Regions from separate parts of the Aurantimonas sp. genome, predicted to be linked through region 2. Evidence: predicted binding sites of a transcription regulator. Region 2 holds the regulator's gene; each other region holds the start of a gene.
The links. The regulator PhoB, encoded in region 2, activates phosphate uptake and scavenging genes when phosphate is short. The targets are predictions, from matches to a motif close to TGTCATNNANCTGTCAT.
Positions count from the first base shown of each region.

Region 1: ugpB (sn-glycerol-3-phosphate ABC transporter substrate-binding protein UgpB) is a predicted target of PhoB. The motif match lies at 2,543-2,559, and genes of this name have one in related genera.
Region 3: ACEQX1_RS02115 (long-chain fatty acid transporter) is a predicted target of PhoB. The motif match lies at 1,549-1,565, and genes of this name have one in related genera.

Region 1 is NZ_CAXPJM010000020.1:8,853-19,276, reverse strand. Features, by position in the region: gene ACEQX1_RS08490 (DEAD/DEAH box helicase) at 1-1,098, shown strand, start outside; gene ACEQX1_RS08485 (iron-containing alcohol dehydrogenase) at 1,181-2,311, opposite strand; gene ugpB (sn-glycerol-3-phosphate ABC transporter substrate-binding protein UgpB) at 2,656-3,963, shown strand; gene ugpA (sn-glycerol-3-phosphate ABC transporter permease UgpA) at 4,072-4,953, shown strand; gene ugpE (sn-glycerol-3-phosphate ABC transporter permease UgpE) at 4,972-5,820, shown strand; gene ACEQX1_RS08465 (sn-glycerol-3-phosphate import ATP-binding protein UgpC) at 5,823-6,896, shown strand; glycine riboswitch at 7,021-7,110, shown strand; gene ACEQX1_RS08460 (D-amino acid dehydrogenase) at 7,261-8,556, shown strand; gene ACEQX1_RS08455 (N-acetylmuramidase domain-containing protein) at 8,683-9,516, shown strand; gene otsB (trehalose-phosphatase) at 9,641-10,384, shown strand.
Region 2 is NZ_CAXPJM010000028.1:44,681-55,104, forward strand. Features, by position in the region: gene ACEQX1_RS12140 (O-succinylhomoserine sulfhydrylase) at 1-490, shown strand, start outside; gene ACEQX1_RS12145 (CDP-alcohol phosphatidyltransferase family protein) at 1,516-2,121, opposite strand; gene apaG (Co2+/Mg2+ efflux protein ApaG) at 2,216-2,608, shown strand; gene ACEQX1_RS12155 (Hsp33 family molecular chaperone) at 2,681-3,709, opposite strand; gene argF (ornithine carbamoyltransferase) at 3,702-4,655, opposite strand; gene ACEQX1_RS12165 (aspartate aminotransferase family protein) at 4,664-5,878, opposite strand; gene ACEQX1_RS12170 (GcrA family cell cycle regulator) at 6,328-6,891, shown strand; gene phoB (phosphate regulon transcriptional regulator PhoB) at 6,988-7,731, opposite strand; gene phoU (phosphate signaling complex protein PhoU) at 7,737-8,483, opposite strand; gene pstB (phosphate ABC transporter ATP-binding protein PstB) at 8,503-9,312, opposite strand; gene pstA (phosphate ABC transporter permease PstA) at 9,336-10,424, opposite strand, start outside.
Region 3 is NZ_CAXPJM010000005.1:68,947-79,370, forward strand. Features, by position in the region: gene ACEQX1_RS02110 (valine--tRNA ligase) at 1-1,444, shown strand, start outside; gene ACEQX1_RS02115 (long-chain fatty acid transporter) at 1,758-3,098, shown strand; gene ilvD (dihydroxy-acid dehydratase) at 3,364-5,088, shown strand; gene ACEQX1_RS02125 (tetratricopeptide repeat protein) at 5,075-5,911, shown strand; gene xth (exodeoxyribonuclease III) at 5,972-6,754, opposite strand; gene erpA (iron-sulfur cluster insertion protein ErpA) at 6,762-7,103, opposite strand; gene ACEQX1_RS02140 (deoxyguanosinetriphosphate triphosphohydrolase) at 7,210-8,442, shown strand; gene argS (arginine--tRNA ligase) at 8,545-10,296, shown strand; gene ACEQX1_RS02150 (SPOR domain-containing protein) at 10,382-10,424, shown strand, end outside.

The DNA of each region.
Region 1 (10,424 bases), on a different contig from region 2:
CATGCCGACATCGAATACAAGGCGATCCGGATCGCGCCGAACGAGCTGGAACACGCCGTCGTCAACGTCCTGCGCTTCAATGATGCACCGAGCGCGATCGTGTTCTGCAACACCCGCGAGGCGGTACGGCATCTGTCGTCGGGCCTTCTGGAGCGCGGCTTCTCGGCGGTGACGCTGTCGGGCGAACTCGGCCAGGCCGAGCGCAACCAGGCCATGCAGGCGCTGCGCGACGGCCGTGCCCGGGTATGCGTGGCGACCGACGTCGCCGCGCGCGGCATCGACCTGCCGGGCCTCGCGCTGGTCATTCACGCCGATCTGCCGAGCGACGCCGAAACCCTGCAGCACCGCAGCGGCCGCACCGGCCGCGCCGGGCGCAAGGGCATCTCGGTTCTGCTGGTGCCGATCTCGCGCCGGCGCAAGGCCGAGCGGCTTCTGGCCGAAGCGCGGATCCGGGCCGAATGGGGCGGCACGCCCTCGGCCGACGCCATCCGCAAGCTCGACGAGGACCGGCTCCTGACCGATCCGGTGCTTGCGCAGGAGCCCGGCGAGGACGATCTCGCCGCCGCCCGCAGCCTCCTGGAGAAGCATTCGCCGGAAACCATCGCCGCGGCACTGGCAAGGCTCTATCGCTCGCGCCTGCCGGCGCCCGAGGACGTCTTCGATCCCGGCTTCGGCCCCGACCCGAAGGCCGGCAAGGATTTCGCCGGCAAGGAACGCACGCCGCGCAAGGAGCGCGATCAGGCCAGCGGCCCGATGGTGTGGTTCCACATGGATGTCGGCCGGCGCAACAATGCCGATCCGAAGTGGATCCTGCCGCTGCTGTGCCGTCGCGGCAAGATCACCCGGCAGGAGATCGGCATGATCAAGATCTTCGATCGCGAGACGAAGTTCGAGATCTCCGAGAGCGTCGCCAAGCGTTTTGCCGACGCCGCCGAAGTCAGCGACGGCGACGACATCACCATCTCCCCGACGGGCGCACCGGGCGGGGGCGATGCCGACCGCAAGGGCGGCTTCAGCAAGAAGCCGTTCAACCGCAAGGGCGGCACCGGTCCCGGCAGCGCCAAGCCGCGCCGCCCGCGGCCCAAGCCGAAGGGCTGATCCAGCCAATGACGGCCGGGCGCCCGGCGCCCGGTTCGTCAATCCTCGATAACCTCCCGAGCGAGGCGTTGCGCCTTTCGGCTCAATAGGCCTCTTCGAGCAGTTTCAGGAAGTCGGCCGTGACGGCCGGGCGCGGATTGGTGGCCGTCGAATGGTCGCGCTCGGCCCCCTCGGCAACGAGGCCGAAGCAGTCGCGCGGCACGTTCATTTCCGAGAGGGTCGTCGGCATGGCGAGATCGCGGTTCAGCGCGGTGATCGCCGCGGCCAGATCGGCGTCCGCCTCCAGCCCCATCGCACCGGCCAGCGCCCGGTATTTCTCCTCGGCGGACGGCGCGTTGTAGCGCAGCACCGCCGGCAGCAGGATGGCGTTGATCGTGCCGTGATGCAGGCGCACGCTCTTCAGTCCGCCGAGCGGATGCGACAGCGAGTGGACCGCGCCGAGCCCCTTCTGGAAGGTCATGCCACCCTGCAGCGCCGCCATCATCATCTCGCTGCGCGCGGTGATGTCGTCTCCTGCTTCCGTCGCCCGGCGGATCCAGCGCATGGCGCGGGCCAGCCCGTCCAGCGCGATCGCCTCGGCCGGCGGATTGTAGCGCGGCGACAGATAGGTCTCGATGCAGTGGGTGACGGCGTCCATGCCGGTCGCGGCGGTCAGTCCCGAGGGCAGGCCGACGGTCAGTTCCGGATCGCAGATCGCCACGCTCGGGATCATGTGCGGCGAGATGAAGCCGAGTTTGCGGCCGTCGTCGAGCGTGACGAGCGCGGCGCGCCCGACCTCGCTGCCGGTGCCCGCGGTCGTCGGAATGGCGATCAGCGGCGGCTTGTTCGCAGTGATCTTCGGAATGCCGCCGAGGATCGCGGCGTATTGTTCCAGCGGTCCGGCATGGGTGGCCAGCAGCGACACCGCCTTGGCCAGGTCGATGGGCGAGCCGCCGCCGATCGCCACGAGGCTGTCGCAGCCATGCTCGCGATAGAGCGCCAGCGCCGCGTTGACCGCCGCTTCGGTCGGGTTCTCGGGCGTGCCGTCGAAGACCACCGTGTCCGCGGGGAGGCCGCCGGCCGACAGCACCCGCTCCACCAGCCCCGCTGCGACGATCCCCTTGTCGGCAACGATCATCGGCGTGCGCACGCCCAGGTCGCGCAGTTCCGCGCCGAGCAGGCTGGCGGCGCCGACCTCGAACTGGATCTTCGTCAGATAGGTGATCAAGGCCATGCGATTCTCCCCAATGGCATTTTGGCGCGCGGGCCCCTTGCCCCTCCGGCGGACGCGCACAGGGGACATGTCCTAATCCTTGCGAACGATTTTGGGAATGCCGCCGCGGCTTGCGCAGGCCAACGCTGCGCGGTTCGCACGTTGCAGCCGGAATCTAGCTGACAGTCGCCAACAGGCGCACGACGTGCGTCAGAACACGGTCGTTACAGCCGCCAGACCGAGTTTTTCCACTGTCATCGAACCTTCATGCTTGTGTCACCGATCGGTTTTGAAGCACTCCTAGAGAAGCGGCTTGCAACGAGCTCGGCAACAGGGCCCGAGAGTCGCATCAAGGGTGAGGAAACATGATGAACCGCAAAATTCTGGGCGCCGCCGTCGCGCTGGGCGCGCTGGTCGCTGGCGCAGGTCAGGCCGTCGCCGTGACCGAGCTGCAGTGGTGGCACGCGATGTCGGGCGCCAACAACGAAGTCGTCGACACGCTCGCCAAGGAATTCAACGAGAGCCAGGACGCCTACAAGATCACCCCCGTCTTCAAGGGCACCTATCCCGAGACGCTGAACGCCGGCATCGCCGCCTTCCGCGCCAAGCAGCCGCCGGCGATCATCCAGGTCTTCGACGTGGGCACCGGCGTGATGATGGGTGCCGAGGGTGCGGTCATGCCGGTCGCCGACGTCCTGGAAGCCGGCGGCTATACCTTCGACAAGTCGAACTACCTGCCCGGCATCGTCGCCTATTACTCCAAGCCGGACGGCACGATGCTGTCCTTCCCGTACAATTCCTCGTCGCCGATCCTGTACTACAACAAGGACATCTTCGAGAAGGCCGGCCTCGACGTCGACAGCCCGCCGGAGACCTGGCAGGACGTGTTCGCCGCGGCCCGCACCATCAAGGAATCGGGCGCGGCCGAGTGCGGCTACACCTCGACCTGGCTGACCTGGATCCACCTCGAGAACTTCGCGGCGTGGAACAACGTGGCCTATGGCACCAATGAGAACGGCCTGGCCGGCACCGACGTCGAGCTGAAGCTCAACGAGCCGCTCTATGTCGAGCATTTCCAGGACATCGCCGATCTCGCCAAGGACGGCGTCTTCCGCTACGGCGGCCGCACCTCGGAAGCCAAGCAGCTCTTCCTGTCGGGCGAATGCGGGATCCTGACGGAATCCTCCGGCGGTCTCGGCGACATCGTCAAGTCGGGCATGAACTACGGCATCGGCCAGCTTCCCTATGACGCCAATGCCGAGGGCGCGCCGCAGAACACCATCCCGGGCGGCGCCAGCCTCTGGGTCTTCGGCGGCAAGTCCGACGAGGAGTACAAGGGCATCGCGGAGTTCTTCAACTTCCTGTCCCAGACCGAGATCCAGTCGCGCCTGCACCAGGTGTCGGGTTACCTGCCGGTGACCATGGACGCCTACAAGGCGACCAAGGATTCGGGCTTCTACGAGGAGAACCCGGGCCGCGAGACCCCGATCCTGCAGATGATGGGCAAGGAGCCGACCGAGAACTCCAAGGGCGTGCGCCTGCCCAACCTGCCGCAGCTTCGCGACATCGAGAACGAGCAGTTCGAGCTGATGCTGTCGGGCCAGCAGGACGCCCAGGCCGCGCTCGACAAGATCGTCGAACTCGGTAACGAGGCGATCGCCGAAGCGCAGTAAGCGCCATCGTCACCGACGCCGGGCGGTCCGACCGCCCGGCGTTGTTCTGCCTGCCGCCCTTTTCCCGTCGCTACGCGCCACGCGCGGCGGCCCAGTCCCAGAGACGCCGTGTCGAAAGCCGTCTTTCCCAACAAATGGCTGCCCTATCTGCTGCTCGCGCCGCAGGTGGCCATCACGCTGGTGTTCTTCTACTGGCCGGCCAGCCAGGCGCTCTACCAGTCGGTGCTGCGCCAGGACCCGTTCGGGCTGAAGACGACCTTCGTCGGCCTCGCCAATTTCCGCTCGGTGCTGAGCGATCCCGGCTATCTCAATGCGGTGAAGGTCACGGCGATCTTCTCCTTCTCCACCGCGATCCTCGCCATGGCGCTGGCGCTGCTGCTGGCGTCGGCGGCCGAGAAAGTGGTGCGCGGCAAGGGCTTCTATCGCACCCTGCTGATCTGGCCCTATGCGGTGGCGCCCGCCGTCGCCGGCATGCTGTGGCTGTTCATGTTCAACCCCGCCATGGGCACCTTCGCCTACATGCTGCGCCGCTCCGGCTACAACTGGGACCCGCTCTTGAACGGTGACCAGGCGATGCTGCTGGTGGTGGTGGCGGCCGCCTGGAAGCAGATCAGCTACAATTTCCTATTCTTCGTCGCGGCGCTGCAGTCGATCCCGAAATCCCTGACCGAGGCCGCCGCCATCGACGGCGCCGGCTCGACCAAGCGGTTCTGGACCATCGTCTTCCCGCTGATCGCGCCGACGACCTTCTTCCTGCTCGTCGTCAACACGGTCTACGCCTTCTTCGACACTTTCGGCATCATCGACGCGGTCACCGCCGGCGGTCCGGCGCGGGCCACCGAGACGCTGGTCTACAAGGTCTATATCGACGGCTTCGTGAATCTCGACCTCGGCAGCTCGGCAGCCCAGTCGGTGATCCTGATGGCGATCGTCATCGCCCTGACGGCGGTGCAGTTCCGCTACGTGGAACGGCGGGTGCACTATGGCTGAGCCCCGGAACAACCGCCCATGATCGAGCGCAGCCCCATCGGCCGGCCGGTCGCCCATGTGCTTCTCGTGCTGGGCCTGGCGATCGTCGCCTTCCCGATCTACTACACCTTCGTCGCCTCGACGCAGACGCTGCAGACCATCCTGCGGCCGCCGCTGCCGCTGGTGCCGGGCGACCAGTTCCTCGACAATTACGGCGAGGCGCTGTTCGGCGGCGTCGACCGGATCGGCGGCGTCAGCGTCTGGACCCTGCTGTTCAACACCTCGGTGATGGCGCTGGGCATCGCGGTCGGCAAGATCGTCATCTCGATCCTGTCGGCCTTCGCGATCGTGTTCTTCCGCTTCCCGCTGCGCATGACCTTCTTCTGGCTGATCTTCATTACGCTGATGCTGCCGGTCGAGGTGCGCATCCTGCCGACCTACAAGGTGATGGTCGATCTTGGCATGATCGACACCTATGCCGGCCTGATCCTGCCGCTGATCGCCTCGGCCACCGCGACGCTCCTGTTCCGGCAGTTCTTCATGACCATCCCGTCCGAACTGGTGGAGGCGGCGCGGGTCGACGCGGCCGGGCCGATGCGCTTCTTCCGCGACATCCTGCTGCCGCTCTCCAAGACCAACATCGCGGCCTTGTTCGTGATCCTCTTCATCTATGGCTGGACGCAGTATCTGTGGCCGCTGCTCGTCACCAACGACAACCAGATGAACACGATCGTCATCGCCCTGAAGAAGATGGTGTCCTTCGCCGACGCCGATACGCCGTGGCATCTGGTCATGGTGACGGCGATCCTGGCGATCGCGCCCCCCGTCCTGGTCGTCGTCCTGATGCAGCGCTGGTTCGTGCGCGGCCTCGTCGAAGCGGAGAAGTAAACTTGGCAGGCATCGAACTGAGGGACGTGCGCAAGGTCTATGCCGGCAATGTGGAGGCCGTGAAGGGCGTCTCGCTGGATATTCCCGATGGCGAGTTCGTCGTCCTCGTCGGCCCGTCCGGCTGCGGAAAGTCGACGCTCTTGCGCATGGTGGCCGGGCTGGAAGCGATCTCCTCCGGCACGATCACCATCGGCGACCGGGTGGTCAACGACCTGGAGCCGGCCCAGCGCGACATCGCCATGGTGTTCCAGAACTACGCGCTCTATCCGCATATGAGCGTGCGCCAGAACCTCGAATACGGCCTGAAGAACCGCAAGATGGCAAAGGACGAGATCGCCCGGCGCGTCGAGGAGGCCTCGAAGGTGCTGGAGATTGCGCCGCTCCTGTCGCGCAAGCCCGGCCAGCTCTCCGGCGGCCAGCGCCAGCGCGTCGCCATGGGCCGCGCCATCGTGCGCGAGCCGGCGGCCTTCCTGTTCGACGAGCCGCTGTCCAATCTCGACGCCAAGCTGCGGGTCCAGATGCGCGCCGAGATCCGGCGTTTGCAGCGCCAGTTCGCCACCACCAGCCTCTACGTGACCCACGACCAGCTCGAGGCGATGACGCTGGCCGACCGGCTGGTCGTGCTGAATGCCGGCCGCATCGAGCAGGCCGGCTCGCCGATGGACATCTACGAGCGTCCCGCAAGCCTGTTCGTCGCCACCTTCATCGGCTCGCCGGCGATGAACCTCGTGCCGATCGGCCGCGAGGCCGCGCACGTGGCCGGCATCAGCGGCCTTGATGACGCTGGTGCCAGAACCGCGTCCGGCGTGACGCTCGGCATCCGCCCCGAGCACATGCGGCTTCTCGCCGACGCGCCAGCCGCGCCCGGCGAGTTCGTCTGCGACCTCACCGTCAGCGGCGTCGAGGTGGTCGGCGCCGAGAGCTATGTCTATGGCGCGCTGCCGGACAAGGGTCCGGAGATCGCCGTGCGGGTGGCCGGCTACAGCCATCTGGAGCCGGGCACGAAGGTCCGCGCCGCCGCGCCGGTCTCGGCGCTGCACCGCTTCGACACGGCGAGCGGCCTGCGCATCGACTGAGGCGGGCCGTCAGCGAGCCACCAACCGCGAGGCGTATACCCGCGCTGCCGACATGGCTGGCCATGCGCCGACGCCGATACGTGGCCGCTTGCCGGCGCCCCGCGAAAGGCATAGGATAAGTGCACAGACGCTAGCGGGAGAGACCGGCCGCAAGGCCGGCGCCGAAGGAGCAACCGCCCCGGAAACTCTCAGGCAAAAGGACCGCCTGCGTCTCTGCAAATTCCGAAGAGCGACGGCCATTCATCGGGCGTCCGCCGAAGGAGAAAGTGGCTGCCGGAAATTCCTCCGCGGCCGCGAAGCTCTCAGGCTCATGACGGGAGGGGCATGAACGACGCCCCCGCTGCGGCGGGGCGAAAGGATCGTCATGACCTCCATCGCCGTCATCGGCGCCGGCATCACCGGTGTCACCACTGCCTATCAGCTCGTCCAGCGCGGCTTCGACGTGACCGTCTTCGACCGTCATGCCCATGCCGCCATGGAAACCTCCTTCGCCAATGGCGGCCAGCTTTCGGCCTCCAACGCCGAGGTCTGGAACCAGCCGAGCACCTTCCTCAAGGGCCTGAAATGGATGCTGCGCAAGGATGCGCCGCTGCTCGTCCATCCCTCGCCCTCCTGGCACAAGCTGTCCTGGATGATGGAATTTGTCCTCGCCGCCCGCAGCTACGAGGCCAACACCATCGCCACCACCCGGCTGGCGATCGCGGCGCGCCGGCATCTGCTGGACGCGGCCGAGCGCGAGGGCTTCGACTTCGACGCCGAGAAGCGCGGCATCCTGCATGTCTATGAAAGCCGCGTGGAGATGGCCCATGCCGCCGGGGTGAACCGGCTCCTGGCCGAGGGCGGCCTGCGCCGCGACGCGGTGACGCCGGCCGAGATCGCCGCCATCGAGCCGACCATCCGCGGGGATTTCGTCGGCGGCTTCTTCACCGAATCCGACTTCACCGGCGACATCCACAAATACACCCGCCATCTCGCCGAGGCCTGCCGGCGGAAGGGCGCGACCTTCGCCTTCGATGCCGACGTGCGCAAGCTCGCCTCGCGCGGCGCCGACGGCGTCGACGTGACCTGGAAGGATGGCCGCCGGCCCCAGGACGCGCCGCGCCGGCAGCGCTTCGACGGCATCGTCGTCTGCGCCGGCGTCGCCAGCCGCGCATTCGCCCGCCAGCTCGGCGACCGGGTCAACATCTACCCGGTGAAGGGCTATTCGGTGACGGTGAACCTCACCGACGAGGCGAGCCGGGCCGGCGCGCCCTGGGTGAGCCTTCTCGACGACCACGCAAAGGTCGTCACCAGCCGCCTCGGCGCCGACCGGCTGCGCATCGCCGGCACTGCGGAGTTCGCAGGCGAGAACCGCGACATCAAGGCGGCCCGCATCCGGCCGCTGGTCGAGTGGTGCCGCACGCGCTTCCCGGAGATCGCGACGGATTCGGTCGTGCCCTGGGCAGGCCTGCGCCCGATGATGCCGAACATGATGCCGCGGGTCGGCGCCGGCCGGGCGGCCGGGGTGTTCTACAACACCGGCCACGGCCATCTCGGCTGGACCCTGTCGGCGGTGACGGCGGACATGATCGCCGGCGAGGTCGAGGCCCGCTATGCGCGCCCGCGTGCCGCCGGTTTCCGGCAGATGCCGGCCGACACGGACCTGCCGGCCGCCGCCTGAGCTGCCGGCTTCGCATCCATCCACCCCGCCCATGTCGGCCGTCCCTCGCCTGAGGGGCGGCCGTTGTTTTCTCCCCGCCCGCTTTGATGCGGCGACACTGATCGTGGTGACGGGACGGAGGGAGCGATGAGGGTGGATCGGGCGGTTCTCGGCGCAGCGCGCCATGTATCGAAGACGAGCGGCATCGACGCGGCGGTGCTGGTCGCCGTCGCGCTGGTGGAAACCAACGCGGTGGCGTTCGCGCGTATCGGCGATCGCCGCGAACCGCTGATCCGCTTCGAGGGCCATTATTTCGACCGGCTGCTGTCGGGGGCGGCGCGGCAGCGCGCCCGGGCGGCGGGGCTGGCCGATCCGCGGGCCGGGCGTATCCGCAATCCCGCCTCCCAGAGCGCGCGCTGGAAGCTCTTCGACTCGGCGGCCGCGATCGATGCGGCGGCGGCCGCCGCGTCGGTCTCCTGGGGCCTTTGCCAGGTGATGGGCTCGCACTGGAAGGCGCTCGGCTATGGCGATGCCGCCGATCTCGCGGCCTCGGCGCGCGCCTCGGCCGAAGGGCAGTTCGAGATCGCGGCGCGGTTTCTCGCCGCCGGACGGCTCGCCGATCGCCTCGTCAACGGCGACGTCGCCGGCTTTGCCCGCCGCTACAACGGCCCGGCCTATCGCCGCAACCGCTATGACGAGAAGATCGCCGCCGCCCTGCGCAAGGCGAGAGGCCTGCTGGGTACGGACCCGGCGACCGGCGAGTTGCACCGCGGAGCGCGGGGCGACCGCGTCCGCCGGCTGCAGGGCGCCCTGGTCGCGCATGGCCATCGCCTCGTCGTCGACGGCATCTTCGGCCCCGGCACCGAGGCCGCGCTGACGAGTTTTCAGGCGGCCCACGGCCTGCCGGTCTCGGCGGTGGCGGACGCCGCGACCATGGCGCGGCTGGGCGTTTCTGCAAAGCCCTGCGCCAAGGCCCGCTAGCCGACGGAGCGGCGATCCGCGCCCGGCGTCACTCCGCCGGCGCATGCGGTCGGGGAGAAACCGGTCGACTTTCGTATCGATCCTGTGGCCGCGGGCGTTCCGGATGCTATGTAGTCCAACCGAGATGGTACAAGAATCCGCATTCCCCCCCGCCCTCGACACGACCCGTCACGCCGTCTTTCTGGACTTCGACGGGACGCTGGTCGAGCTCGTCGACGATCCGCAGGCCGTGGCGATGCAGCCCGCTGCCCAACGGGAGCTGGCCGGCCTTGCCCGGAAGCTGGACGGCGCGCTCGCCGTCGTCAGCGGCCGCCGCATCGCCGATCTCGACCGCTTCCTGTCGCCCGACCGCTTTGCCGCGGCCGGCGTCCACGGGCTGGAGCGTCGGCGCAGCCCCGACGGCGCGGTGGAGATGCTGGCCGGCCCGGAGACCCTCGACCCGGTACGTGACCGCATCGCCAGCGCGGTCGAATCCGCCCGGCGCCTGCATCTGGAGGACAAGGACACCGCCCTCGTCCTGCATTACCGCACGGCTCCGGACCTTCAGGATCTGGCCGAGCGCATCATGGCGCAGGCCACCGAAGGTCGCGACGACCTCGTCGTCATGCACGGCGACTGCATCGTCGAGGTGCATCCCGCCGGCATGGACAAGGGCAAGGCCGTCGCCGCGATGATGGAGGATGCGCCCTTTGCCGGCCGCATTCCCGTCTATGTCGGCGACGACACGACGGATGAATTCGCGTTGCGCCACGTGCGCAACCAGGGCGGCGTCTCCATCAAGGTGGGCGGCGCCGAGAAGACCAGCGTGGCGGAGTTCCGGCTGCCGGACATCGCCGCCGTTCACGCCTGGATCGCCGCGGCCTCCTGAGGGAGCGCCGGAGGCTGGACCATACGGCAATCACGACGAC
Region 2 (10,424 bases):
CCTCCACAACTATTTCCGCCACACCGGCCCGTCGCTGTCGCCCTTCAATGCGTGGACACTGCTCAAGGGCCTGGAGACGCTGCCGCTGCGCGTCGCCCAGCAGACCCGCTCGGCCGCCCGCATCGCCGACACGCTGGCCGAGCACGGCAAGGTCAACAAGGTGATCTATCCGGGCCGCGCCGACCATCCGGACGCGGCGATCATCGCCCGCCAGATGACCGGCGGCTCGACCCTCCTCGCCTTCGAGGTGGCCGGCGGCAAGGAGGCGGCCTTCCGCTTCTCCAACGCCCTGGAGATCATCCTGATCTCCAACAATCTGGGCGACGCCAAGAGCCTGATCACCCATCCGGCGACCACCACCCACAAGAACCTGACGCCGGAAGCGCGCACCGAACTCGGCATCAGCGACGGCCTCCTCCGCCTCTCCATCGGCCTCGAGGATGTCGACGACCTGCTGGAAGACATCGAAGCCGCGTTGACGGCGGTCTAAAGCGATTCAGTTTGCACGGCTGACAGGTAGGGGGCTATTAGGTACAGGCATATTGTCGCCGATGTTGACGCGTTTAGACGCTACGAAGATACACTTCGGAACCCGAGCCATGCGGCGCTGAAGCCGTTCGCCTCGCCTTTTTCCCAAGATCGAAAGAAGCTCTGTAATTTCGATCTGCCATCACTAACAGCTTCGCAGGTAAGCTCAATCGATGAGATCGATACCCCCTCACGGGAGGGGAACGAGGAGACAGGAATATATATAACTTATGTGTCTGAAGATTAGGGAGGCCGAGTACCCGAAGAGCCCTGATACAAAAACATGAGTGAACGTAAGTGCTAAAATTAATTTCTTACGCGACCACGAGGTCTTCCGTTCGGAAGATACACCTGCAAACTCTGGATGCGCTGCGTCCGCTAAAACGAGGACACACCAGAACGAGTACAGCAACCCAACAAGGAGCAATATGACGGCTTCTTCATGGATAAAATTTGTTGCTGCGGCTGACCAACCGACTATCATTGAGGCGCCCGCGGTAGGAGCCCACTGATGTTCATCAGTCGTTAGATCTATGTATACATTTGAAGTCAATATCCCCCTCCTCCGGAGAAGATGCATAATCCCCCCCGCGGAAAGCATGAGCGCGACAACTAATCCAACAATAAAAATTGTCTTCCATAGATCATACTTAACGCTATACCAAGCTACAATTATAGATAAAGTGTACACCAATGCAATAAGCATGGATACTGTCAATTTTCGGCAGTTAGAAGCACCAGTTGTCATACAATGCAGGCCCGTCAGCTCCCAATCCGCTAAGCCGAATCGATTTCAACCTCATAGTATAGGACATATGTTAAAGCGCAGTTGTTAGATATTTCCGAATATAGATATATTCAAGACAAATTGTCGGGAATCAAATTGCGCCACAAGCCAGACTTGCGAAAGAGAGAACGCCGCATCGTGATCAAACGTTGATAAGAACGCTGATCAGGTCCACCATCCCTGCCCCCTCACCTCTGCCCTCACCCGAACGCCTGGAAACTCATCCGCACGCGCCATGCAAACGTCCACGCCGTCATCGCCGCGAAGATATAGGCGATCAGCGCGAAATGCTGCGGCAGCAGGCAGAACAGCACGAAGACGGCCAGCGTTTCCGACGCCTCGGCCAGCCCGGTGGTGAAATAGAGCGACTTGGTGCCGCGCTGCACGGTCCGGATGCCGCGCTTTTCGGCCATCACCGCATAGGCGAGAAAGCTCGCGCCATTGGCGTAGAAGCTCATCAGGAGGATCGCCGCGGCCAGCGCATTGGCGCCCGGATCGAGGATCGCGAAGGCCAACGGGATCGATCCGTAGAAGAGAAAATCGAAGACGATGTCGAGATAGCCGCCGAAATCGGTCGGCCTTGTCTGCCGCGCCACCGCCCCGTCCAGCCCGTCGGCGAGCCGCGACAAGAGGATCAGCACGAGGCCGGTGACCAGCGCGCCGAAGGCGATCGCGGTGGCGGCGGCCAGTCCCAGCACGAGGCCGGCGACCGTCACGGTGTTGGCGCCGATCTTCAGCCGCGCCAGCCCGCCCGCCAGCCAGTCGATCGGCGGGTCGATCTGCCGTTTCAGAACACCGTCGAGCAAGGCTTTCTCCGTCCACGCGGCGACCCGCCGTTGACCCGAACCGGCCGCACCGCGATAACGTAAGCGACGCGACACGCCATTCGGGTATGGGGCCATGTACAGGGCGACGACGCACGGCATCACGGTCACGGTGACACCGACCTATCTGGAAGACCAGTCGATGCCGGACGACGGACGCTGGGTCTGGGCATATACGGTCGAGATCGAGAACGGCAGCCGGCAAACGACCCGGCTGCGATCACGATATTGGCACATCACCGACGCCAATGGTCACGTCGAGGAAGTCAGTGGCCCCGGCGTCGTCGGCGAGGAACCGCGGCTCGCCCCCGGCGACAGCTTCACCTACACCTCCGGCTGCCCGCTGGGCACGTCGTCCGGCTTCATGCGCGGCCATTACCGCATGGAGCAGGAGGACGGCACGCTGTTCCAGGTGGAGATCCCGGCCTTCTCGCTCGACGTGCCGGCCCGCCAGCGGGTCCTGAACTAGCCGCGCGAACCCGCCGGCCGCCGTCAAAGCCCCGGCCCCACGCCCGGACCGGCCGCGCGCGGGATTATCGTGTCAGCTGTCGCCGTCGGGGCTTTTGCCGCTTTCGGCGTCCGTGAATTCCGACGGATCGAAGCTGTAGGACTCGCCGCAGAACTCGCAGGTCACCGCGATTGCGCCGTCCTCGACGCTCTCGGTGATCTCCTCGGCGGAGAAGTTCGACAACACGCCCTTGATCCGCTCGCGATTGCACGAGCAGTCGTCGGCGACCGGATTGGGCGGGAACACCCGCACGCCCCGCTCGTGGAAGAGCCGGAACAGCAGCCGTTCGACGCCGACATCGGGATCGGCGAGTTCCGACGCCTCGACCGTGTCGACCAGCGCCCGCACCTCGACCCAGGAATCGTCCGGCTCGAAATCGCCGAGTTCGTCCTCGACGCCCTCTGGCGCGTCGCCGCCCGGCAGGTCGGGCATGCGCATGCGCTCCGGCGATTCCGGCAGGAACTGCGCCACCAGACCGCCGGCACGCCAGCTTTCCACGAAGCCGTTCTCGCCGCGTTTGACGATCCGCGCCACCGCCAGCTTCACCGCGGTCGGGATCTGCTCGGACTGGCGGAAATACGCCTCGGCGACCTCCTCCATGGACGAGCCGGCCAGTTCCACGATGCCCTGGTAGCGCTGGGTGTATTCGCCCTGGTCGACGGTCAGCGCCATGATGCCGTTGCCCAGGAGCGCCTCGGACGAGGTCGCGCCGACGCTGACGGCGGCCGCCAGCTTGTCGGCGTCGAAGCGGGCATAGCCGCGCACGCTCGACGGCGTGGTGAAGTCGACGATCAGCAGGTCCACCGGACCGTCGGTCTGGGTCTGGGCAATGAACTTGCCGTCGAATTTCAGCGACGTGCCGAGCAGCACCGTCAGCACGACCATCTCCGCCAGCAGGCGCGCCACCGGTTCGGGGTAGTCGTGCCGGCCGAGGATCTGGTCGAGCATGGGTCCGAGCTGCACCGCCCGGCCCCGGGCGTCGAGGCCCTCGACCGCGAACGGCACGACGGCATCGTCGCCGGCGAAGTTGAACTCGCCGAGCGCCTTCTGCGGATCAGCCACGGCTCTGCCCCGCGGAAGTCTCGGTGCCGAGTGCGTCGAAGCACCAGGCCAGGATGGATTTTTGCGCGTGCAGACGGTTCTCGGCCTCGTCGAAGACCACCGATTGCGGGCCGTCCATGACGGCGTCGGTCACTTCCTCGCCGCGATGGGCAGGGAGACAATGCATGAAGAGTGCCTCGGGCTTGGCATGCGCCATCAGGCGTTCATTGACCTGATAGGGCATGAAGACATTGTGGCCGCGTGCCTGTTCCTCGCGGCCCATGGACACCCAGGTGTCGGTGACGACGCAGTCGGCGCCAGTCACCGCTTCCACCGGGTCCTCCGTAATTAGGATCGAGGCGCCGTCTTTGCGAGCCCGCTCGACGAAGCGCATGTCCGGCCCCGACCCCGCCGGCGTGGCGATGGTCAGGTTGAAGGAGAAGCGCGCCGAGGCCTCGACGAAGGACGACAGCACGTTGTTGCCGTCGCCGGTCCAGGCGAAGGTCTTCCCGCGCACCGGGCCGCGCTTTTCCTCGAAGGTCAAGAGATCGGTCATGATCTGGCACGGATGGGTGTCGTCGGTCAGGCCGTTGATCACCGGCACCGTGGCGTATTCCGCCATTTCCGTCAGCCGGTCATGGGTGGTGGTGCGGATCATGATCGCGTCGACATAGCGCGACAGCACCCGCGCCGTGTCGGCGATGGTCTCCGAGCGGCCGAGTTGCATCTCGGTGCCGGACAGGAACAGCGTCTCGCCGCCGAGCTGGCGCATGCCGACGTCGAAGGACACCCGCGTGCGCGTCGACGGCTTGTCGAAGATCATCGCCAGCACCTTGCCGGCCAAAGGCTTCGGACCGTCGCGGCCGAGCGCCTTGCGCCTGGCGGCATCGTCGATGATGTCGTGCAGGTCGCGGCTCGGGACGGCGGAGATGTCGAGAAAGTGCTTGGGGCCGTTTGCCATCGTCATCATTCGCCTCACGCGCTCTTGCGCCGGTTGCCGGCCGACATCGCCGCCACCGCCGTCTCGATCCGATCCATCGCCTGCCGGACCTCGTCCGCGGTGACGTTGAGCGGCGGCAGCAGGCGCACGACATTGTCGCCCGCCGGTACCGCCAGAAGTCCTTCCTCGCGCATCTGCGCCACGAGTTCGCCGTTCGGCACCTTGGCCTTCAGCCCGATCAGCAGCCCCTCGCCGCGCACCGCCTCGATCACGTCGGGATAGCGGTCCGAGAGCGAGGCCAGCGACTGCTTGAGCTGCAGCGACATGTCGTGGACATGGTCGAGGAAGCCGTCGTCCAGCACCACGTCGAGCACAGCATTGCCGATGGCCATCGCCAGCGGGCTGCCGCCATAGGTCGTGCCGTGCGAGCCCGGCGTCATGCCGCTGGCCGCCCGCTCCGTCGCCAGGCACACGCCGAGCGGAAAGCCGCCGCCAATGCCCTTGGCCGAGGCGAGGATGTCCGGCGCGGCGCCCGAATGCTGATAGGCGAAGAACTTGCCGGTCCGCCCGACGCCGGTCTGCACCTCGTCGTAGATCAGGAGGATGCCGAGATTGTCGCACATCTCGCGCAGGCCCGTCAGGCACATGGGCGGCACGCTGCGAATGCCCCCCTCGCCCTGGATCGGCTCGATCAGGATCGCCGCGACGTCCGGCTGCGCCGCCGCCTCGCGCAGCGCGTCATGGTCGCCGAAGGGCAGCTGGTCGAAGCCTTCGACCTTCGGGCCGTAACCCTCGAGATACTTCTTCTGCCCGCCGGCCGCGATGGTCGCCAGCGTGCGCCCGTGAAAGGCGCCCTCGAAGGTCAGGATGCGATAGCGCTCCGGCGCGCCGTTGACGTAGTGATAGCGCCGCGCCGTCTTGATCGCGCATTCCACCGCCTCGGCGCCGGAATTGGCGAAGAAGGCGCGGTCGGCGAAGGTCGCCGCCGTCAGCCGTTCGGCCATCCGCGTCTGGTCGGGGATCTCGTAGAGATTGGAGACGTGCCACAGCTTCTCGGCCTGCGCCTTCATCGTCTCGACGAGATGCGGATGGGCATGGCCGAGGCAGTTCACCGCGATGCCGCCGCCAAAGTCCATGAAACGTCGGCCGTCGCGCGTCTCCAGCCAGACGCCGCTGCCGCGCTCGAAGGCGAGCGGCGCGCGTGCATAGGTCTCGAAGAGCGGCGAGGAATGGTCCGTCGTGTCAGCCATGGCCTTTGACTTTGCTGGATCGTAAGGGTCGGATCCGGTTGTTGTTGCGGGATCGGTTCGGCGCGCGAACCGCTGGGGCGGGATGCTTGAAACGCCAAAGCCTGCCGATGGGGCAGGCTTTCGAGCGTTTTCCGAGACTTCGGAGCTTCCGCTATACCATGGCGAGCCGACGCGGTGTCAATCGAACCGCATTTTCGCCCTGCTTGTCGGTCATAGGCTTGACGAACGTCACGGGCGGCAACAAAGGCTGGGGAAAAGCCCCAAACGATTCCCCTGCGTCCCCGGCGAGCCTTGTCAGCGAGTCCGCGGCTGGGCTATCTTGCCGTCAAGATACTAGATTTCGTGCGGCGGACCTAGTTCCTCAATATATCTTGTGCGTTCTGGCGCGGTCAGCCGTCGCGCTTGTGGAGGGATTCCAGCCGTCGCGACTATGCCGAAAGGAGCTTGCCATGGGCTGGACTGACGAACGCGTGGAGCTGCTCAAGCAGCTCTGGACCGAAGGCCTGAGCGCCAGCCAGATCGCCGACCGCCTGGGCGGCGTCAGCCGCAACGCCGTGATCGGCAAGGTGCACCGCCTGAAACTCGAATCGCGGGCCCGCCAGCCGAATGTCGCGCAGCCGGTTGCCGTCGAGCGCCCTGCCCCGCGCCGCACGGCCGAGGTCGAGACCGTCGAGATGGTGGTGCCGGCCCGTCTGGTCGCCGCCTCGCAGCAGCAGGCCCCGAGCCGTTCCATGCCGCGCACCATGGGCGCCACCGCGCTGAAGATGGAGCCGGAGGAAGAGCTCGAGGTGATGGACCAGCCGCAGGAGCGCGAGAGCGCCGAAGTGGTGCCGATCGCCCGCAAGCTCAGCCTCGTCGAACTGACCGAGACGACCTGCAAATGGCCGGTCGGCGACCCGATGAAGCCGGACTTCCATTTCTGCGGCAACAACGCCCGCGATGCCTCGCCCTATTGCGCCTATCACGCCAAGCTGGCCTTCCAGCCCTTCTCGGATCGCCGCCGCGCGCGCTAGGCGCCGCAGGCCCTACCAAATGCAAAACACCCCGCGTGGCCAGGCCGCGCGGGGTGTTTGCGTTTCAGGCTCGTGAAGAAGCCGGGGGGAGACGCGTCAGGCGCCGGCACTCAGTCGCGTGCGGGCCGGCGCGGCCGGGGACCTGGCGGCGCTGAACTGCTCATCCAGCGCATAGCCGGCGCCGCGCACGGTGCGGATCGGGTCGCGCTCGCGGCCGCGATTGATCGCCTTGCGCAGCCGGCCGACATGCACGTCCACCGTGCGCTCGTCGACATAGATGTCGCGGCCCCAGACGCCGTCGAGCAACTGCTCGCGGGAGAACACCCGGCCCGGCGACTGCATGAAGAATTCCATCAGCTTGAACTCGGTCGGTCCGAGCTTGAGCTCGCGGCCGGCGCGCCGCACCCGATGGGTCTCGCGGTCGAGATCGATGTCGCCGGCGACGAGCTGACTGGAGATCTTCTCGGGCTTGGAGCGGCGCAGCATGGCCCGCACACGGGCGATCAGCTCCGGCGTCGAGAACGGCTTGACGACATAGTCGTCCGCGCCGACCGACAGGCCGCGCACCCGCTCGCTCTCCTCGCCGCGTGCCGTCAGCATCAGGATCGGCAGGCGCTCGGTCTCCTCGCGCTGGCGCAGCCGCCGGCAGAGCTCAACGCCCGACAGGCCGGGCAGCATCCAGTCGAGGATCAGGAGATCTGGCACCTCCTCCTTCAGCCGGATGTCGGCCTCGTCGCCCCGGTCGATGACGTCGACGACGTAGCCTTCGGCCTCGAGATTGTACCGCAGGAGAATGCCGAGGGCTTCCTCGTCCTCGACGACGACGATCCGTGCGCTCATTGCTGTCAGCCCTCGTCAGCCTGGCTCGGCGGGTCGTTCGGCACCGGCTGGGTCATCGTCGCCGTGTTGTCGCCCTTCGGCCGCTCGTTTTCGAGCTGCTTGCCGGTCTGGATGTAATAGACCGTCTCGGCGATGTTGGTGGCGTGATCGCCGATCCGCTCGATGTTCTTGGCCGAGAACAGGAGATGCGTGCAGGAGGTGATGTTGCGCGGATCCTCCATCATGTAGGTCAGGAGCTCGCGGAAGATCGAGGTGTACATCGCATCGATCTGCTCGTCGTTCTCGCGCATGGCGAGCGCGCGCTCGTAGTCCCGCTCGCCATAGGCGTCGAGCACTTCCTTGAGCTGCTCCAGCGCCATCTCCGACAGATGCTCGATGCCGCGCACCAGCTGCACCGGATGGGCATGGTCGTGGACCGCGATCACCCGCTTGGCGATGTTCTTGGCCAGGTCGCCGATCCGCTCCAGATCGTTGGAGATGCGGATGGCGCCGACGATCTCGCGCAGGTCGACGGCCATCGGCTGGCGCTTGGCGATGGTCATGATCGCCCGCTCGTCGAGCGCCCGCTGGGCGTCGTCCAGCAGCAGGTCGTCGGCGACCACCGACTGGGCCAGCCCCCAGTCGCTGCGCATCAGCGCGGCGACCGACTGCTCGACCATCCGCTCGGCCATCCCGCCCATTTCCGAGATCCGGCGGACGATCAGCTTCAGCTCGTCTTCGTAGGACGTGACTGTATGTTCGGTCATGGGCATGACGCTTCCTTGCCTTCGTTCAGCCGAAGCGGCCGGTGATGTAGTCCTGGGTGCGCTTGTCGTCCGGGTTGGAGAACATCTTCTCCGTCGGGCCGACCTCCACCAGATAGCCGAGATGGAACATCGCCGTGCGCTGCGAGACGCGCGCCGCCTGCTGCATCGAATGGGTGACGATGACGATGGTGTAGTTCTGCTTCAGCTCGTCGATCAGTTCCTCGACCTTGGCGGTCGCGATCGGATCGAGTGCCGAACAGGGCTCGTCCATCAGGATCACCTCGGGCGACACCGCGATGGCGCGGGCGATGCACAGGCGCTGCTGCTGGCCGCCCGACAGGCCGGTGCCCGGCTCGGCGAGCCGGTCCTTTACCTCTTCGTAGAGGCCGGCCTTGCGCAGGCTGGTGACGACGATCTCCTCGAGCTCGGCCTTGGTCGAGGCGAGCCCGTGAATCTTCGGACCATAGGCGACATTGTCGAAGATCGACTTCGGAAACGGGTTGGGCTTCTGGAAGACCATGCCGACCCGCGCCCGCAGCTCGACCACGTCGATCGCCGGATCGTAGACGTCCTCGCCGTCCAGCGTGATCTTGCCGCCCACCTTGGCGATGTCGATCGTGTCGTTCATCCGGTTCAGGCAGCGCAGGAAGGTCGACTTGCCGCAGCCCGACGGTCCGATGAGCGCCGTCACCTGGTTCTCCTCGACATCGAGATCGATGTCGTAGAGCGCCTGCTTCGGACCGTAATGGACGGTCACCTTCTCGGATCGCATCTTGATCGGACGGGTAGGTTGCACGGCAGGCCCTTTCGCTAACGACACCTGGATATTTTCCATCATGGGAGTCTCCTGTCGCATATCTACCAGCGCCGTTCGAGACGGCGTCGCAGAAGGACCGCCGTAAGGTTCATGATCGAGAGGAAGGCCAGGAGCACGCAGATGGCCGCACTGGTGCGCGCCACGAAGCCGCGTTCCGGGCTGTCGAACCAGATGAAGATCTGGGTCGGAAGCGCCGTCGACGGGTCGAGAGGACCCGACGGGGCCGAGGTGATGAAGGCGTTCATGCCGATCAGCAGCAGCGGCGCCGCCTCGCCGAGCGCCTGGGCCAGGCCGATGATCACCCCGGTGAGGATGCCCGGCAGGGCCAGCGGCAGGACGTGATGGCCGATCACCTGCATCTCCGAGGCGCCGACACCGCGCGCCGCCTCGCGGATCGAGGGCGGCACCGCCTTCAAGGCGTTCCGGGTGACGATGATGATCGTCGGCAGGGTCATCAGCGACAGCACCATGCCGCCGACCAGCGGCACCGAACGCGGCAGTCCGAAGACGCCGATGAACAGCGCAAGGCCCAGGAGACCGAAGACGATCGACGGCACCGCCGCCAGATTGTTGATGTTGATCTCGATGAAGTCCGTGAACCGGTTCTTCGGCGCGAACTCCTCCAGATAGACGGCCGCGCCGACCCCGACGGGAACGCTGATCAGGAAACAGACCAGCAGCAGGAAGAACGAGCCGATGATCGCGCCCTTCAGGCCGGCGAGTTCGGGGAAGCGGCTGTCCGCCTCGGTGACGAGGCCCCAGTCGACCGCCGAGCGGATCAGCCCGGCCTCTTCCAGCTGCTTGAAGCGGGCCAGCGCCGCGTCGTCGAGGCGCCGGTTGGCTTCGGCCTGGTCGGCATTGACGACGCCTTCGAACAATTGCTCGTAGGGGTCGGACACCGGCACCCACACCGATGTCGTCTGGCCCTTCAGCTGCGGGTCCGCGGCGACGAGATCGCGCAGCATGAACTGCGCGCCGTTGCTCAGGATGCCGGTCACCGCCCGCCGTTCCGCGCGCCCGTCCGTCTCCGGGAACATGGCGAGCAGGGAATTGTTGGCGAGCGAATTGTAGTTGATGTCGTCCTCGGCGGGGATCGCCACGTCGAGCTTCACCTCGGTCCGCGTCCAGGC
Region 3 (10,424 bases), on a different contig from region 2:
GCCGGACGGTGAGATCTTCGTCGCCAAGACCGAGGAAGAGGCCGTCGCCGCGGCGCTGTCGCATTATGTCACCAACGGCACGATCGACGACGAGGAAGCCCGCGCCATGGCCGCCGATCCGGCGCGCCGCGACGGCTTCCTGCATCGCGACGAGGACGTTCTCGACACCTGGTTCTCGTCGGCCCTCTGGCCGTTCTCGACGCTCGGCTGGCCGGACCAGACGCCGGAGCTGGCGACCTATTATCCGACCAGCGTCCTCGTCACCGGCTTCGACATCATCTTCTTCTGGGTCGCCCGGATGATGATGATGGGCCTCGAATTCATGGACGAGGAGCCATTCCACACGGTCTATGTCCACGCTCTGGTGCGCGACAAGACCGGCGCCAAGATGTCGAAGTCGAAGGGCAATGTGGTCGATCCGCTCGATCTCATCGACGAGTTCGGCGCCGATGCCCTGCGCTTCACCCTGGCGATCATGGCGGCGCAGGGCCGCGACGTGAAGCTCGATCCGCAGCGCATCGCCGGCTATCGCAATTTCGGCACCAAGCTGTGGAACGCGACCCGCTTCGCCGAGATGAACGGCGCCGTCCATGGCGGCACTCTCGATCCGTCGCAGCTCTCGCTGCCGCTGAACCGCTGGGTCGTGACCGAACTCGGCCGCACCATCGCCGAGACCGAGACCGCCATCGCGGCCTACCGCTTCAACGAGGCGGCGGCGACGCTCTACCGCTTCGTCTGGAACCTGTTCTGCGACTGGTATGTCGAGCTGGCCAAGCCGGCCTTGATGGGCAGCGACGAGGCCGCGGCCAACGAGGTGCGGCACGTCATGGGGTCGGTCCTCGACCGGATCTACGCGCTGCTGCATCCGTTCATGCCGTTCATCACCGAGGAGCTGTGGCAGGTGACCGCCGCCGGCGAACGCGCCTCGCTGCTGTGCCATGCGGCCTGGCCGGTGCTCGACTTCGCCGACCGCGACGCCGCCGACGACATCAACTGGCTGATCGAGGTGGTATCGGAGATCCGCTCGGTGCGGTCCGAGATGAACGTGCCGGCGGCGACCGAGGCCGATCTCGTGGCGGTGGCGCCTGATGCGGCGACCGCGGCGCGGCTGGAGCGGCACGGCGCCGCGGTGAAACGGTTGGCGCGGCTGGCGACCATCGTCACCGCGGAGACCGCGCCGGAACAGTCGGCGCAGATCCTGGCGGCGGGGGGCAGCTTCGCCCTGCCGCTGGCCGGGCTCATCGACGTCGCCGCCGAGCGCAGCCGCCTTGGCAAGGCCCGCGACAAGGCTCTCGGCGAGATCGAGCGGATCGACCGCAAGCTCTCCAACCAGAAGTTCGTCGCCAACGCGCCTGACGAGATCGTCGAGCAGGAGCGCGAGAAGCGCGAAGGCTACCGGATCGAGGCCGACAAGCTGTCGGCGGCGCTCGAACGGCTGCAGTAGCCTTACAACCGGGAGCACGGCGTTTCCTTGCAAGGAAACGCCGTGCTCCTGCAATGCCCGGTATCATCCGGCCCTTGGCGCCGAGCCGCCGATCTGTCGTATTTATGACACGCTCGGGACACGATTTTGTCTCCTCGTGCCGTGCGCGCGCCGATCTCTCCCTACGTAACCCCCCGTTCCCCCACGCGAAAAATCAGAATCTGCAAAGGCTTGCGCAGGCTTCGCCGGCTATGATCGCCGCTGTGGCGGAAGCGTCGCAATTGCCCCGGTGTTGCAACCGGGGAGTTCCGGACCGCGAATTTATCGTTTACGTTTGCGTCAACTTTCAGCGGCTGGGTTCCCGCGGAAGTTCAACAAGAGTGGGGGGATTCCATTGCGAACTTTTCTGACAACGATTCTCGGCGCGTCCCTGGCTTCGGCGGCGCTCAGCACGTCGGCCCTCGCCGGTGGCTTCCAGCGCGGCACGGCTGACACGGACATTCTGTTCGAGCAGGGCACCGCCGTGATGCGGACCGGCGTCACCTACGTCAATCCGCAGCGCGGCTTCGAGTCGATCAACGGCCAGAGCGGCAATTTCGGCACCTACACGCAGAATTACCTCATCCCGTCGCTGGCCTTCGGCATCAACAGCGAGATGGCCGGCTGCGCAGGCACCTACGTGATCTCCTTCGCGGCGGAATCCGACTACACCGGCGCGCCGGGCGGGGCGCTTCCGGCTGGTCCGACGGCTGGTTCGCGGACCGAGACGAGCGAGTTCGAGTCGAACGAGTTCGGCCTGACCTGCCGCCTGTCCTACACCAATGACATCGGCCGCTTCAGCGTTCTCGGCGGCGTCTTCGCCGAAGACTTCACCTTCGACGGAACCAGCGTTTCGAACACGCCAATAACCACGGCGACGTTGCCGTTCGGCACTGTCCCAGTGTTCTTGCCGGTACGGACGACGGTGGAAACCAAAAGCGACTACGCCATCGGTTATCGCGTCGGCGCGGCATTCGAAAAGCCGGAAATCGCTCTGCGTGCCCAGATCATGTATCGTTCGGAAGCCACGCACGACAATTTCACTGGCACAGGTCAAGTCGTAGCGAATGGCAATGCTTACGCTATCGGACCCAGTGGCGCGCAGGTAGTACTGCCTGGGCCCGCGTTGGGATCGGTCGTTGCACCCGGAACTTCCGACTTTTCGGAAGTCGTCAGCCCGCAGAGCCTGTACATCAACGCCCAGACCGGCATTGCGCCGGGCACGCTGCTGCTGGCCTCCTTCCGCTGGACGGACTGGAGCACTAACGGCACCGCCGTCAGTTCGATCACGACCGCACGTGGCACGAGCTCGAGCCTGTCGCCCTACAACTGGCGTGACGGCTACACGGCGTCGATCGGCCTCGGCCGGGCGTTCACCGACGAGATCTCGGCGGCCGTCTCGGTCGGCTACGATCGCGGCGTGTCGACCGGTTCGGAGACGACCTACACCGATCTCTACACCCTGGCCGGCGGCGTCTCGTTCAAGGCCAATGAGTGGAGCGAGCTGCGCTTCGGCGGTCTCGTCGGCTACTGGACCGATGGCGAGCAGTCGACCAGCGACGGTGCGTACTTCAATGCCACGGTCGGCGACGACTTCGTCTATGCGGTCAATGCCTCGATGAAGTTCACTTTCTGAGTCCGGTCTCACGACCAACTCTTTGAAGCACAAGGAAGGCGCGTCCGCAGGGCGCGCCTTTTTGCTGGCCGGGACCCTCTCGCGGGCATCGAGGCGAATTCGCTGCTTGTGGGATCGCTGCAACACTATTGCAGCGGAGCATCGCCTATAGTCCGCCGCGGGGAGCCATGCCCCGTTGCCGCCACAAAACCCGCTCACCCCAGAGGTGCTGATCGGGCGCGGCGTCGAGGCGGGCCATGAACAGCGTTGTGTACGAGGGGGACCGATGGACGCGCATTCGATCGACAAGAAGAACCTGCCCAGCCGGCATGTGACCGAGGGGCCGTCGCGCGCGCCGCACCGCTCGTATCTCTACGCCATGGGTCTCACCAAGGAAGAGATCCATCAGCCGCTGGTCGGCGTCGCCTCCTGCTGGAACGAGGCCGCGCCGTGCAACATCTCGCTGATGCGCCAGGCACAGGTCGTCAAGAAGGGCGTCGCCGCAGCCCGCGGTACGCCGCGCGAATTCTGCACCATCACCGTCACCGACGGCATCGCCATGGGCCACCAGGGCATGAAGGCTTCGCTCGTCTCGCGCGACCTCATCGCCGATTCGGTTGAGCTGACCATGCGCGGCCATGCCTATGACGCGCTGGTGGGTCTGGCCGGCTGCGACAAGTCGCTTCCGGGCATGATGATGGCGATGGTTCGCCTGAACGTGCCGTCGGTCTTCATCTATGGCGGGTCGATCCTGCCGGGCAATTTCCGCGGCCAGCAGGTCACCGTCCAGGACATCTTCGAGGCCGTCGGCAAGCATTCGGTCGGCGAGATGAACGACGCCGATCTCGACGAGATCGAGCAGGTTGCCTGTCCGTCGGCCGGTTCCTGCGGCGCGCAGTTCACCGCCAACACCATGGCGACCGTGGCCGAGGCCATCGGCCTGGCGCTGCCCTATTCCTGCGGTGCGCCGGCGCCCTACGAGATCCGCGACAAGTTCTGCTACGCGTCGGGCGAGATCGTCATGGAACTCCTGGCCCGCAACATCCGGCCGCGCGACATCGTCACCCGCAAGGCGCTGGAGAACGCCGCCGCCGTCGTCGCGGCAACCGGCGGTTCGACCAACGGTGCCCTGCATCTGCCGGCGATCGCACATGAATGCGGCATCGAGTTCGACCTGTTCGACGTTGCGGAGATCTTCCGCAAGACGCCCTACATCGCCAACCTGAAGCCGGGCGGCAAATACGTCGCCAAGGACATGTTCGAGGCCGGCGGCATCCCGATGCTTATGAAGACCATGCTGGACCATGGCTATCTGCACGGCGATTGCATGACCGTCACCGGCCGCACCATTGCCGAGAACATGGCGAAGGTGACCTGGAACCCGAACCAGGACGTGATCCATCCGGCCAACACGCCGATCACCGAGACCGGCGGCGTCGTCGGCCTGAAGGGCAACCTCGCCCAGGACGGCGCCATCGTGAAGGTGGCGGGCATGAAGAACCTGCGGTTCTCCGGCCCGGCGCGCTGCTTCGATTCGGAAGAGGAATGCTACGAGGCTGTCTCCAAGCGCCAGTACAAGGAAGGCGAGGTTCTCGTCATCCGCTACGAGGGCCCGCGCGGCGGACCCGGCATGCGCGAGATGCTGTCGACCACGGCGGCGCTGTACGGCCAGGGCATGGGCGACAAGGTCGCGCTGATCACCGACGGCCGGTTCTCCGGCGCGACCCGCGGCTTCTGCATCGGCCATGTCGGCCCGGAAGCGGCGCTCGGCGGTCCGATCGGCCTGCTGCGCGATGGCGACATCATCACCATCGATGCCGTCGCCGGGACACTGGACGTGGACGTGTCGGATGACGACATGAAGAAGCGGGCCGAAGACTGGAAGCCCCGCGAAACCGACTACCAGTCCGGTGCCATCTGGAAATACGCCCAGCAGGTCGGCACGGCGCGCCTCGGCGCAGTGACACATCCGGGCGGAGCGGCGGAAAAGCACTGTTATGCGGACCTCTAGTTCGTTCCTGTCGGTCTCGATCCTGGCGTTGACGCTGCTTGGCAGCGTCGGCGGGTCGGCGCTTGCGCTCGACCCGGCGGCCAGGGTCAATCCCGACGCAGGACCGCTGGAACTCTTCTCCTTCGGCTTCAAGGCCTATCAGCGCGGCGAGAAGGTGGAAGCCTTCGAGGCGCTGCGCTACGCCGCCGACAAGGGACATCCGGGCGCGCGCTGGAAGCTCGGCCGGATGTATGCCGAGGGCGACGGCGTGCCGGAGAACGACTACGAGGCCTTCAAGATCTTCGAACAGATCGTACGCGATCAGGGCGAGGAGGAAGGCAACTTCACCAACGCCGCCTATGTCTCCAGCGCGGTCGTCGCACTGGCCGACTATCTGCGCGTTGGGATTTCCGGCAGCCCGGTGGCGGTGGACCTGCAGCGTGCGCGGCAGTTCTACTTCCACGCCGCGTCCTATTTCGGCGACGCCAAGGCGCAGTTCGAACTGGGCCGCATGACGCTGAACGGGGAAGGCGGCAAGGCCAATCCCCGGCAGGCGGCGCGCTGGCTGAATCTCGCCGCCGAGAAGGGCAATGTCGGCGCCGCGGCGCTGCTCGGCTATCTGCTGTTCGACGGTGACCGCATCTCGCTGCCGGCCCAGCCGGTGCGCGGGCTCGGCATGCTGACCATGGCGCTGAAGCAGGCCTCGCCGCGCGACGAAAAGTGGATCCGTCCGCTGCAGGAAGAGATCTTCGCGATCGCCTCGGAAAACGAACGGCGCACCGCGCTCGCCTATGCCGAGCAGCAGATCGCGTCCGCGACCGGCATGGTCAGCACCAAGAACTGATCATTTGCGGATAGTTTGCGACGGTCGCGTCTGCGCTCCGACGGAACGCGGTCGAGCGGCTCAGGCTGCCAGTTCGACCAGCACCGGGACGTGGTCCGACGGCTTTTCCCAGCCGCGCACATGCCGGTCGATCCCCGCCGATGCCATCCGGTCCTGCGCTTCCGGCGACAGCAGCAGATGGTCGATGCGGATGCCGTTGTTCTTCTGCCAGGCCCCGGCCTGATAATCCCAGAAACTGTAGGTGCCGTCGGCATCTGTCGTGGCGCGGATCGCGTCGCTCAGCCCCAGATTGATCAGCCGGCGATAGGCCGCGCGGCTCTCCGGCTGGAAGAGGGCGTCGCCCGTCCAGTTGTCGGGCCGCGCCGCGTCGCCGCGCTCGGGGATGATGTTGTAGTCGCCGGCCAGCACCAGCAGTTCCTCGCGGGCCATGCTGTCGCGGGCATGGGCGTGGAGACGCTGCATCCAGGCGAGCTTGTAGGTGAATTTCTCGGTGCCCAGCGGATTGCCGTTGGGCAGGTAAAGCGAGGCGACCCGCAAGGGGCGGCCGTGGAAATCCCAGACGCCCTCGATGAAGCGGGCATGCTCGTCGCTGCTGTCGCCCGGCAGCCGCGGCTCGATCGAGACCGGCTTCTCCTTCGACAGGAGCGCAACGCCGTTGAAGCCCTTCTGGCCGTGCGTCTCGACATGGTAGCCGAGCGCCTCGATCGCCTCGCGCGGGAAGGTCTCGTCGACATTCTTGATCTCCTGCAGGCAGGCGATGTCGGGCGAGCGTTCCTGCAGCCAGGCGAGGAGGGCGTCGAGGCGGGCCTTGACGCCGTTGATGTTCCAGGTCGCGATCAGCACGGGGGCGTCAGACCGAGAAGGACGTGCCGCAGCCGCAGGAGGCGACGGCGTTGGGATTGCGGATCTGGAAGGACTGACCCATCAGGTCGTCGACGAAATCGACCACCGAGCCTTCCATGTAGACGATGGAGACGGGGTCGATGACGACCCGCGCGCCGTCGCGCTCGAGGATGATGTCGTCCTCCTCGCGGCCGCTGGTCAGGTCGTATTTGTAGGAAAAGCCCGAGCATCCGCCGCCTTCGACGGAAATGCGCAGCGAATCGGCGTCGTCGCTTTTCGACAGGATCGCCGCGATCCGCCGGGCTGCGGCTTCGGAAACGGTGACGGTGTGATCGGTGGTGTCGCTCATCTTGCCGTTCGGCGCGTCGTTGGCGGGCGCGCCGCTCCTTGTTCGAGGGCTGACACTTAAGTATGGACGCCGGGTTGGCCGGTCAATCGGGACGGATCGTTTCGCGATGGATGAATCCCAGGGAACACGCGACGCGGCATTCGCGCGGATCGGGATGGGCGGCATCGCCCGCGCCCCTTACGCCGTGCAGCCCGAGGAATCCCGCGGCCGCCTCTATCCCGAACCTGCCAGCCGCACCCGCACGCCGTTCCAGCGCGATCGCGACCGGATCGTCCATTCCACCGCCTTTCGCCGGCTGAAGCACAAGACCCAGGTCTTCGTTGCCGACGAGGGCGATCACTTTCGCACCCGCCTGACCCACACGATCGAGGTATCCCAGATTGCCCGCGCCTTCGCCCGGGCTTTGCGGCTCGACGAGGACCTCACCGAGGCCATCGCACTGGTCCATGATTTCGGCCACACGCCCTTCGGCCACGCCGGCGAGCGGGCCCTCGATAGGCAGATGGCGGCCTATGGCGGCTTCGATCACAACGCCCAGTCGCTGCGGATCGTCACGGCGCTGGAGCATCGCTACGCCGAGTTCGACGGGCTGAACCTTGCCTGGGAAACGCTGGAGGGGCTGGTCAAGCACAATGGTCCGCTGGTCGGGCCGCGGGCCGAGCCGGGCACGCTGTTGCCGAGGCCCGTGGCGGATTTCGACGCACTGTTCCCGCTGGATCTCGATGGCTTCGCCAGCCTCGAAGCGCAGGCCGCGGCGATCTCGGACGACATCGCCTACAACACCCACGATCTCGACGACGGGCTCAGGGCCGGCCTGATCGACGTCGAGGATCTGCGCGAGCTGCGGCTGGCCGGCGCGATCCTGAAGGAGGTCGAGGAGGCTTATCCCGGTCTCGACCGCACCCGCACCGGCCACGAGATCCTGCGGCGCCACATCACCCGCATGGTGGAGGACGTGATCGGTACGGCGCTCTCCGGCATCGCCGCGATCGAGCCGAAGAGTGCAGGGGACATCCGCTCCGCCGACCGCGCAATCGTGGTGTTCTCGCCGGCCATGCGCGAGGCGGTGGACGAGACGCGGCGTTTCCTGTTCGAACGGGTCTATCGCAACGAGAGCATCATGCAGGTGATGCGCACCGCCGAAGGCATCGTGGATGCGCTGTTCGAGCGGCTGATGGCGCGGCCCGACCTGATGCCGGGCGACTGGAGCCGCGATGCGGACAGGCTGCCGGCGGACAAGCTGGCGCGGCGCGTCTCCGATTACCTCTCGGGCATGACCGATACCTTCGCCATGGCCGAGCATCGCCGGCTGTTTGACGTTACTCCGCAATTGCGCTAGCCGGCCTTTCCTTCTTTAAGGCACGCAGATGCGTGACGCCCGGTCGCCAGAACGTCCGGGCCGCGCCGCGACGGCGGCCGCCGGAACCAGTCGAGGTCCAGGATGAACATCTTCGCCGATTTCGAATCGCGCGTGAAGGCTGCGGTCGAAGCCGTTCTTTCCGATAGTGAAAATGGCGTGCCGGACCTGGCACGCGTCACGGTCGAGCCGCCGCGCGATGCCGCCCATGGCGATCTTGCGACCAACGCCGCGATGGTGCTGGCCAAGCCGCTCGGCCTGAAGCCGCGCGATCTGGCCACCCGCATCGCCGCGCATCTTGCCCGCGATCCCGATGTCGAGACGGCCGAGATCGCCGGGCCCGGCTTCATCAATCTGAAACTCCGCCAGCCCTTCTGGATCGCGCATCTGGCGGGCATTCTCGCCGCCGGCGGCAATTTCGGCCGGGCGCCGGCCACCGGCCGCCGGGTGAATGTCGAATATGTCTCGGCCAACCCGACAGGGCCGATGCATGTCGGCCATTGCCGCGGCGCTGTCGTGGGCGATGCCGTGGCGAGCCTGATGGCCTTCGGCGGCGACGAGGTCACCACCGAATACTACATCAACGATGCCGGCGAGCAGGTGAACGTTCTCGCGCGCTCGGCCCTGCTGCGCTACCGCGAGGCGCTGGGCGAGACGATCGACGAGATCCCGGCCGGTCTCTATCCCGGCGAGTACCTCAAGCCCGTGGGCGAAAAGCTGGCGAGCGAGTTCGGCGACCGGCTCCTGGCGATGGACGAGGCGGAATGGCTGCCGCTGGTGCGCGAGCGGGCCATCGACGCGATGATGGCGATGATCCGCGCCGATCTGAAGCTGCTGGGCATCGAGCAGGACGTGTTCTTCTCCGAGCGCACCCTGCATGACGACAATGGCGGCAAGATCGCCGCCGCTATCGCCGATCTGCGGGAGCGGGGCTTCGTCTATCAGGGCTCGCTGCCGCCGCCCAAGGGCCAGTTGCCCGAGGATTGGGAAGATCGCGAGCAGACCCTCTTGCGCTCGACCGAGGTCGGCGACGACCAGGACCGGCCGCTGGTGAAGTCCGACGGCCGCTACACCTATTTCGCCGCCGACGTCGCCTATTTCCGCGACAAGTTCGAGCGCGGTTTCCAGGAGATGGTCTACGTCCTCGGCGCCGATCACGGCGGCTATGTGAAGCGGCTGGAAGCCGTGGCGCGGGCGGTGTCCGGCGGCACCGCGACGGCGGACGTGCTGTTGTGCCAGCTCGTGAAGCTCTACCGGAACGGCGAGCCGGTGACGATGTCGAAGCGCTCCGGCAATTTCGTCACTCTGGCGGACGTGGTGGAGGAGGTCGGCCGCGATCCCGTCCGCTTCATGATGCTGTTTCGCAAGAGCGACGCGCCGCTCGACTTCGACTTCCAGAAGGTCACCGAGCAGTCGAAGGACAATCCGGTCTTCTACGTGCAGTACGCCCATGCCCGTTCGGCCGCGATCTTCCGCCAGGCCGTCGAGGCCGGGCTGACGCTGCCCGACTTCGCGTCGCTCGACCGCGAGACGCTGGATCTCCTGAACGACGAGGGTGAGATCGGCCTGATCCGCAAGCTCGCGGAGTTCCCGCGGCTGATCAAATCGGCGGCCGATGCAAAGGAGCCGCACCGGCTGGCCTTCTATCTCTACGACCTCGCATCGTCCTTCCACGCGCAGTACAATCGCGGCAAGGACCTGCCGGAATTACGGTTTGTTAACGCTGATGAGGTCAAGATCACCTTGGCCCGACTGGCTCTGGTGAAGGCCGTGGCGCTGGTTCTGGCTACGGGACTCGGCCTGATCGGGGTCGACGCTCCGGAAGAAATGCGCTGACCGATCACGCTTTGGTCAAGTTCGTCCCCTAGCCCACGAGAAGGGGCCGGACGCCTCCGGAGCACGAAGATAGGCGGGGGTGTGAATGTCGACGGGGGACATGAACGGCGCGGGTTCGAAGACGGACC